DNA from 4 places in the Staphylococcus simiae genome. Region 1 is predicted to be linked to each of the others. Evidence: riboswitches for the same ligand, from Rfam matches in the RefSeq annotation. Region 1 holds a riboswitch; each other region holds the start of a gene.
What was found. Region 1 has a riboswitch for S-adenosylmethionine ahead of J3R86_RS10330 (Na+/H+ antiporter NhaC family protein). Riboswitches for the same ligand answer to the same signal wherever they lie in the genome.

Region 1 (2,210 bases):
CCATGCTCATAATCCCTTTTGAAATTGCGTTTAACAATCCAGTCCAACCAAATGAGCCATCGATGATACCTATTAATCCAGCCAACAATGTACCACCTATTAATACGATAATAACATTCACACCTATTAAAGCTAATACTAACACCAAGACATACGGAATGACTTTGACGAGTTGGTAATCATAATTTTTAGTATGATCAATCGCTATACCATTAGTTAAAAAGAATAATACGATAATCGTTATAATGGCACCAGGTAAGACAATTTTAAAATTCACTCTAAATTTATCTTTCATTTTCGTATGTTGCGTACGTACGGCAGCAATAGTTGTATCAGAAATCATCGATAAATTATCACCAAACATGGCACCACCTACAACTGTCGCCATTGCTAGTGCAGTAGGAACATCTGTTGCTTGCGCAAACCCATAACCAACTGGAGCAATTGCTGCTACTGTACCAACTGACGTCCCCATTGAAATAGATACAAACATGCAAATAATAAACAAACCAACGATGATAAGATTTTGTGGAATTAATGATAATCCTAAATTTACTGTGGATGTTACGCCACCCATTTTTTCAGCAGTTGTTGAAAAAGCACCTGCTAAGACAAAGATTAACATCATTAAGATAATATTTGAATGTCCAGCACCTCTAGTAAACACTTCAACTTTAGACGCAAAAGATTCTTTCCTATTCATTAATAACGCCACAATGACTGTGACTGTAATCGCAACATTTAATGGCATTGTCGTAAAGTCACCCGTTACAATACCAACACCTAAAAATAAAGCTACAAATAATAACAATGGAAATAAGGCCCATGCATTACTTTTTTTCTGTTCTTCCATTTTTTTACCTGCTTTCCAATAAAAATACCTCTTTCTGATAAAGAAGAAAGAGGTCAATTGATGAATACCTGCTTATCTTCAAACCTTTTCGGTTACTGGAATTGGCACATTAGTCATGTTGCCGAAGTTTCGTAGGGCCAGTCCCTCCACTTCTCTTGATAAGTTTATATATGATTTAAAGTCTTACCGTAAAAGATAACATAGTTAGCGTCAAGTGTCATTAGAATAAAAGTACTTATTTAAATGATTTTTTTCATCACTTGTTGTTCGTTCATCAAACTAAGTTATCTTAATCATTGTTGTTAATATCATATTTAACATCGATATACAGCATAATAACAACGATAATAATTAATCCCATAATTGGAATGATTAATAGCAACCATAATTTAAAATACAGTGCTATTAAAATAAGCATAACGCTCACTAAAGTAATGATTAAAGACCAATATTTCAACTTTTTAGTGCGTTCTGCTGACATCACTTTAACGCGTTTATCTCTATCTGGCGCATTTATAATATAATCAATGCCCAACTTTCTAAGTATGATATTAGCAATGATGATTGGTACCCAAATTAAGAAGATGATAAGTAATTGCCATTGATTGCTAGAAACTGTTGGCACTACACCAATAATTAAAAAGGGTAAGAAGGCAATAACGGTTGCTATCATGGCCATCGTATAGTCACCTAATGGCGTCAGCCAAATACGTTGTTGTTGTATATTATGCGCTACTGCAAACATATTACCTAATAACATACAAGATAAGAATATCCCGCTACATAATATTAATAAACTTGTATCATCCATTTTATCGAACAATAATGCAGTACTAAGTACAATAGCCACAACTACAAACGTCAAAAGTTTAAATGTAATCGCTAGCCTTTTAAACATCGCTCGTCATCCTTTCAAGATGTAATATGTCGCTTTGTTTCTAAAAGGGCATTGATGTTGACTATGGTTCGCTAATTTTCAAAATTAATTTAATAGTAACATGCTAAAAGTAGGAGAGAGACAGACATAAATCTTGTCAAAAATTTATGGCGTATATGCCCGTCTTGCACATTTAAAGCTACTTAGATTTTAATCTTTTGTAGCTTTTATGCAGTTGCACGAATAGTGTCAACTGTAATCCTTAAATTTTTTCTATGACGGGTCCCTCCCACCCTGGCAAGACTGACTAGGTTTTTAAAACGTTGATTTAATAACATTTTTAAAACCGACAGTTACTGCTAAATACTACATGTTAAGTGTAAAATACTTTTTGTCTCAGGCTCATCAAAATCGTTTATCCAAGTTGTCTAGAAAACTTAAATATTGCTATTTTATGTATAAAAAATGGAATGACCAGAG
Region 2 (2,210 bases), 440 kb from region 1:
AAATCAAAATGTTTTCTAACTGCTTCAACTAATTGTCCTTCTGACACTTTACCAGTTCCAAAAGTATCAATTGCAATAGAAACAGGCTCAGCAACACCAATTGCATATGCTAGTTGAACTTCACATTGAGCTGCTAGTCCAGCTGCAACAATATTTTTAGCAACATAACGTGCAGCATAAGCAGCTGAACGGTCTACTTTTGTTGGATCCTTACCACTGAAACAACCACCACCATGACGTGCATAACCACCGTATGTATCTACGATAATTTTACGCCCTGTTAATCCAGCATCACCTTGTGGTCCACCAATTACAAAACGACCAGTTGGGTTGATATAAAATTTAGTTTGCTCATCTAATAAATTCTCAGGTACAGTTGGATAAATAACTTGTGTTTTAATATCTTGTTGAATTTGTTCTAATGTCACATCTTCTGAATGTTGAGTTGACACAACAATTGTATCGATACGCACTGGATGATCTTGTTCGTCGTATTCAACAGTCACTTGAACTTTACCATCAGGACGTAAATAATCTAGTATATGGTCTTTTCTAACATCAGATAAACGTTTTGCTAATTTATGTGATAAATCAATAGCTAAAGGCATATAAGAATCTGTTTCATTTGTAGCAAATCCAAACATTAATCCTTGGTCACCCGCACCTGTTGCTTCAATTTCTTCTTCTGAATTATTATCACGATATTCTAATGCTTGATCTACACCTTGTGCGATATCTGGTGATTGTTCATCGATTGCCGTTAAAATTGCCATTGTTTCATAATCGTAGCCATATTTAGCTCTAGTGTAACCAATGTCTTTAATTGTTTCTCTTACTACTTTTGGAATATCTACATAAGTCGTTGTAGATATTTCTCCAGCTATTAAAGCCATACCTGTAGTTACTGTTGTTTCACATGCCACTCGTGCATTTGGATCATCTTTCAATATCGCATCTAATATAGCATCTGACACTTGATCAGCTATTTTATCTGGATGTCCTTCTGTTACTGACTCTGAAGTAAATAATCGTTTGTTATATAACATAATTTGCTCCTTTTATTTTAAATTACGACAATTCTCTTGTATGAGCTAATTAAAAAGGCCTTCTAACTATTTACATAGAGAGAAGGCCTAATACGTCCATTCGCTCTTATCGTTCAGACCTATATGTCTGCAAACGGTTTGGCACCTTTCTTTTATAAAAAAGAGGTTGCTGGGTTTCATTGGGTCCATGTCCCTCCACCACTCAGGATAAGAGAATCCGTTAAGAATAATAGTACCGAATTACAGAATTAATGTCAATTTTTGGTATAAAAATTTACTATAAAATATTGTAGATTAATTATTTCAATGTGTTATACTATTTAAATGTAAAGGCTTACATTTAAATTATCGCTTTGGAGGGATTTAGGATGTCAGTAGATAGTTACACTGAATCAACTAAAATAGACAACTTATTAAAGAAACCATCTTCACTTTTCCAACTTTCAACAACGCAATTGTATAATAAAATACTGGACAATGATGAAGGTGTACTCACAGAATTAGGCGCTGTTAATGCTAGCACAGGTAAATATACTGGTCGCTCACCTAAAGACAAATTTATTGTCACAGAACCTTCTTATAGAGATAACATTGATTGGGGAACTATTAATCAACCCATTGATGAAGAAACATTCTTAAGTTTATACCATAAAGTGTTAGATTATTTAGATCAAAAAGATGAACTGTATGTCTTTAATGGATACGCAGGTAGTGACAAAGATACCATGTTAAAACTAACAGTCATTAATGAACTGGCTTGGCATAATTTATTTGCTAAAAATATGTTCATTAGACCTGAATCTAAAGAAGAAGCATCAAAAATAAAACCCAATTTCACAATTGTTTCAGCACCACATTTTAAAGCTGATCCAAAAGTTGACGGTACAAATTCAGAGACGTTCGTTATTATTTCTTTCAAACATAAAGTGATTCTAATTGGTGGTACTGAATATGCCGGAGAAATGAAAAAAGGTATCTTCTCTGTTATGAATTATTTATTACCAATGCAAGACATTATGAGCATGCATTGTTCAGCAAATGTCGGAGAAAAAGGCGATGTTGCTTTATTCTTCGGTTTATCAGGTACAGGTAAAACGACTTTATCTGCAGATCCTAAACGTAAATTAATTGGTGATGATGAACACGGTTGGAACAAAAACGGTG
Region 3 (2,210 bases), 420 kb from region 1:
ACATTGTAATAAAAAATTAATTAAAGGAGGTACAGTATAAATGACGCATTTAACATTTAAACAAGGTGTTAAAGAATGTATTCCAACATTGCTAGGTTATACAGGTGTGGGAATTTCATTTGGTATTGTAGCCGCTTCACAAAATTTTAGTATTTTAGAAATTATCTTACTGTGCCTCGTTATATATGCTGGTGCAGCACAATTTATTGTCTGTGCCCTGGTGATTGCTGGTACACCTATGACTGCCATTATTCTCACTACAGCAATAGTCAATTCTAGAATGTTCTTATTAAGTATGTCTTTAGCACCTAATTATAAAACATATAGTTTCTGGAATAGAGTAGGACTTGGTTCATTAGTTACTGACGAAACGTTTGCAGTTGCAATTACCCCTTATTTAAAAGGAGAAAAAATTAATGATCGCTGGTTACATGGTTTAAATATTACAGCTTATCTATTTTGGACAGTGTCGTGTGTTGCAGGTGCAATATTTGGTAAATATATTTCAAATCCAGAAATGCTTGGTTTAGATTTTGCCATTACTGCGATGTTTGTCTTTTTAGGAATTGCTCAATTTGAATCAATAACAAAATCAAGATTCCGTATTTATGTCGTATTAATTGTTGCGGTTATTGTTATGATGTTGATATTGAGTTTAATGATGCCTTCATATGTTGCAATTTTAATTTCAGCTGTTTTAGCAGCAACACTAGGGGTGGTGATGGATAAATGACGATTTCTACATATATGCTCATACTTATTTTATTATGTGGTTTAGTCACGCTCATTATTCGAATTGTGCCATTTATGCTGATTTCTAAAGTACATCTACCTGATAAAGTTATACAGTGGCTATCATTTATTCCTATCACATTATTCACAGCGTTGGTCATAGATTCAATAATACAACAGCCAATGCATGGTCATGGTTACACGTTAAATATGCCTTATGTCATTGCGTTAGTTCCGACCTTATTGCTAGCTATCATTTCTAGAAGTTTGACGATAACGATTGTTGGTGGCATTGTTGTCATGGCATTACTGAGATTTTTCTTTTAAATAGGTTGAACGACATGGCTAACTTAGTTAAAATACTAGTAATTAGAAAATTCTGAATAGTTATCGAAACAGCATGGAATAATTATCACAACAGTGTGTTAGTCACTTTCGAAAATGAGAGTGGGTTACAAATAATAAAAAATATTTCATAGACCTACCCCAGCAAGACTGATTTGCACTAACAACTAACGTTTAACAATTTCATATATCTTATTAGGAGAAGTTGAGGGACTTGGCCCGATGATACTTCAGCAACCGACTTTTTAGCACGGTGCTAATACCAACGAATCACTCGAATGATAAGTATACAAACTTCTTACTGTTCATTGAGTAGGAAGTTTTTTTAATAAGGAGGAAAGTACGATGACAAATTACACAGTAGATACTTTGAATTTAGGTGAATTTACAACTGAGTCTGGAGAAGTAATAAATAATTTACAATTACGCTATGAACATGTTGGGTATCAAGGACAACCATTAGTTGTAGTTTGTCATGCATTAACTGGAAATCATTTAACTTATGGAACTGATGATAACCATGGTTGGTGGAGAGAAATTATTGATGGTGGTTATATGCCGATTAACGATTATCAATTCCTAACATTTAATGTTATAGGTAGTCCGTTTGGTTCAAGCTCACCATTAAATGATCCTGATTTTCCACGTCATCTTACATTAAGAGATATTGTTAGAGCTAATGAATTAGGAATAGAAGCACTTGGGTATGACCATATTAATATTTTAATTGGTGGCAGTTTAGGTGGCATGCAAGCGATGGAAATGCTTTATAATCAACGCTTTACTGTGGATAAAGCGATTATTTTAGCGGCAACAGATAAAACATCGTCGTATAGTAGAGCGTTTAATGAAATAGCGCGACAAGCCATACATATTGGTGGTAAAGAAGGATTGAGTATAGCGCGACAACTTGGTTTCTTAACCTATCGCTCCTCTAAAAGTTATGATCAACGCTTTACACCAGATGAAGTAGTCGAGTATCAACAATACCAAGGTAATAAATTCAAACAACAATTTGATTTGAATTGCTACGTCACACTACTCGATGTCTTAGATAGTCATAATATTGAGCGAGGTCGACAAGATGTAAATCAAGTCTTTGGCCAATTAGATACCAAAGTATTAACGATCAT
Region 4 (2,210 bases), 270 kb from region 1:
GCAAATTTGACAATACCATCATTTGCATCTGAACCTGACAATCCAAATGTTACACGTTTTTCAAAATCACCTGGTGTAATGTCACAAAGTTTTTTAGCTAATTTAACTAGTGGTTCGTGATACATATATGCTGGTGTATAATGGATAAATTTATCTACTTGATCTTTAATAGCTTCACTCACTTGTTTAGGTGCATGTCCAACATTTTGAGAACTTGCACTTGCTAATAAATCAATATACTCTTTGCCTTCAACATCTACTAATGTTGCACCATAACCATGATCAATCACTAGCGGATAATATTTAATACGACCTGATTTAGCAAAATATTGTTCATCTTCTTCAATTAAATCATAAGCTTTACTCATATTACTTCATCCTCCCATTGCCTTGTTTATTAAAAAACTAGTTTTAATTCCCCATATTTTTCAATTAATGATAGTATTCAATATACTAATAAAATTCTGATTTGTAAATATATTCTGACAATTATAACTTATAGAATAATACTACACTCTTACTTTCACAAAAAAATCTGGACTTATGTGTTGTAGCACCAGTCCAGATAACATTAACTTTATTTAGCTTGGTAAGGAATAACATCCTTGCCATATGTCTTTTTAATGTAGTTTTGTGTGTCTTTAGAACGTAAGACCTCCAATAACGCTTGAATTTTAGCGTCCTTTTTATGACCAGATTTAACAGCGATGATATTAGCAAATGGTGACGATTCACCTTCAAGCTCAATCGCATCTTTAGATGGTATCAAACCATTATCCAATGCATAATTAGAGTTCATAATTACTGCTGCACCTTCCCCACTATTATAGGTCTTTGGAAGAAACTCAGCACCTTGTTGGTGATTAAATTTTAACTTCTTTTTATTTTCTTTGATGTCTTCAAATTTAGCATCTTCTATATTGACACCTGGTTTTAATTTTATTAATCCTTTATTAACAAAAAATGATAAAAAGCGTCCTTCTTCTGCTGGATTATTAGAGACATAAATCGTTGAACCTTGTGGTATGTCTCTAATATCTTTATATTTCTTACTATATACGCCCATTGGTGTTGTAAATACTTTACCTACTTCTTCTATATCGTAACCGTGACTTCTTTTTTCAGCTTTTAAATAAGGAACGTGCTGAAAGAAATTAGCATCAACATCTCCTTTATCTAGTAATTTATTAGGTACTTTATAATCATTAACAATTTTAACTTCTAAGTCATAGCCTTTCTTCTTCATTTGTTCTTTAGCGTACTTTAAGACATCTCCATGTGGTGCTGGTGATGCTGCTACTGTTATCTTTTTATCTTCAGAAGATTTGCCACCACCACAAGCAGCTAAACTTATCACTAATATACTTAATACGACTATAGCCATTATTTTTTTCATATGTAAGCCCACCTTTCTTGTTAACTACTCAATAAAGAAAGTTACTTATCATACAACAAAAAAGCTTCCTCCTGTTTAAGAGAAAGCCCATGTTCTTTCTCTCATCTTCAAAAGTAGTAAGCTACTTTATTGTGATTTAGCACCATGTCTTTGGTAAGACGGTTGCTGGGCTTCATAGGGCACATCCCTCAGCCTCTCTTGATAAGAGTCTCATTTATTGAATTGAATTTATCCTATCACTGCTTCATTTTAAAGTCAATATTAATTCTGAAAATTCCGATAATAATAATACGCGTTCACTTACGATAAGACTGTATAATAGTTTAATTCGACTACTTGGTGAATTGTCTTACTTTTCATTTCAGATCATTTTTTATATTCAATTTTGACATTTTTTTGAAAACTATTAGATTCTCTATATTATTTTGTGTAATAAATATTTTATGTGGTAAATAACTAATATCACTATTTAATTTAAAGGTATATTTTATTATAGATTGAAAATTGGAGGTAACAAATTATGAAATATGTTGTAGTAGGAACATCACATGCAGGTTATGAGGTTATAGAAACACTTTTAAAAGAAGACCCTCAAGCACAAATAGAAGTCTTCGAAAGTGGCGATAAACCTTCGTTCTTATCTTGTGGTATTCAAAGTTATTTAGAAGACGTATCACCTTCACTAGATTCATTACATTATGCTACGACTGCTTCTTATGAGAAACAAGGTGTTAATATTCACGTTAATACGACAGTTGTAGATTTAGATACAGATAATAAAACGATCACCGTAGAACATGATGATACTAAAGAA

Region 2: linked by a shared signal. The riboswitch ahead of metK (methionine adenosyltransferase) and the one ahead of J3R86_RS10330 (Na+/H+ antiporter NhaC family protein) in region 1 are both predicted to bind S-adenosylmethionine.
Region 3: linked by a shared signal. The riboswitch ahead of metX (homoserine O-acetyltransferase MetX) and the one ahead of J3R86_RS10330 (Na+/H+ antiporter NhaC family protein) in region 1 are both predicted to bind S-adenosylmethionine.
Region 4: linked by a shared signal. The riboswitch ahead of J3R86_RS11555 (MetQ/NlpA family ABC transporter substrate-binding protein) and the one ahead of J3R86_RS10330 (Na+/H+ antiporter NhaC family protein) in region 1 are both predicted to bind S-adenosylmethionine.

The regions. Positions count from the first base shown of each region.
Region 1 is NZ_CP071589.1:2,219,901-2,222,110, forward strand. It holds gene J3R86_RS10330 (Na+/H+ antiporter NhaC family protein) at 1-853, opposite strand, end outside; SAM riboswitch class I at 923-1,018, opposite strand; gene J3R86_RS10335 (hypothetical protein) at 1,143-1,751, opposite strand.
Region 2 is NZ_CP071589.1:1,782,654-1,784,863, forward strand. It holds gene metK (methionine adenosyltransferase) at 1-1,046, opposite strand, end outside; SAM riboswitch class I at 1,150-1,260, opposite strand; gene pckA (phosphoenolpyruvate carboxykinase (ATP)) at 1,415-2,210, shown strand, end outside.
Region 3 is NZ_CP071589.1:13,983-16,192, forward strand. It holds gene J3R86_RS00050 (AzlC family ABC transporter permease) at 41-733, shown strand; gene J3R86_RS00055 (AzlD domain-containing protein) at 730-1,059, shown strand; SAM riboswitch class I at 1,267-1,365, shown strand; gene metX (homoserine O-acetyltransferase MetX) at 1,423-2,210, shown strand, end outside.
Region 4 is NZ_CP071589.1:2,489,353-2,491,562, forward strand. It holds gene J3R86_RS11550 (aspartate aminotransferase family protein) at 1-368, opposite strand, end outside; gene J3R86_RS11555 (MetQ/NlpA family ABC transporter substrate-binding protein) at 578-1,396, opposite strand; SAM riboswitch class I at 1,495-1,604, opposite strand; gene J3R86_RS11560 (FAD-dependent oxidoreductase) at 1,917-2,210, shown strand, end outside.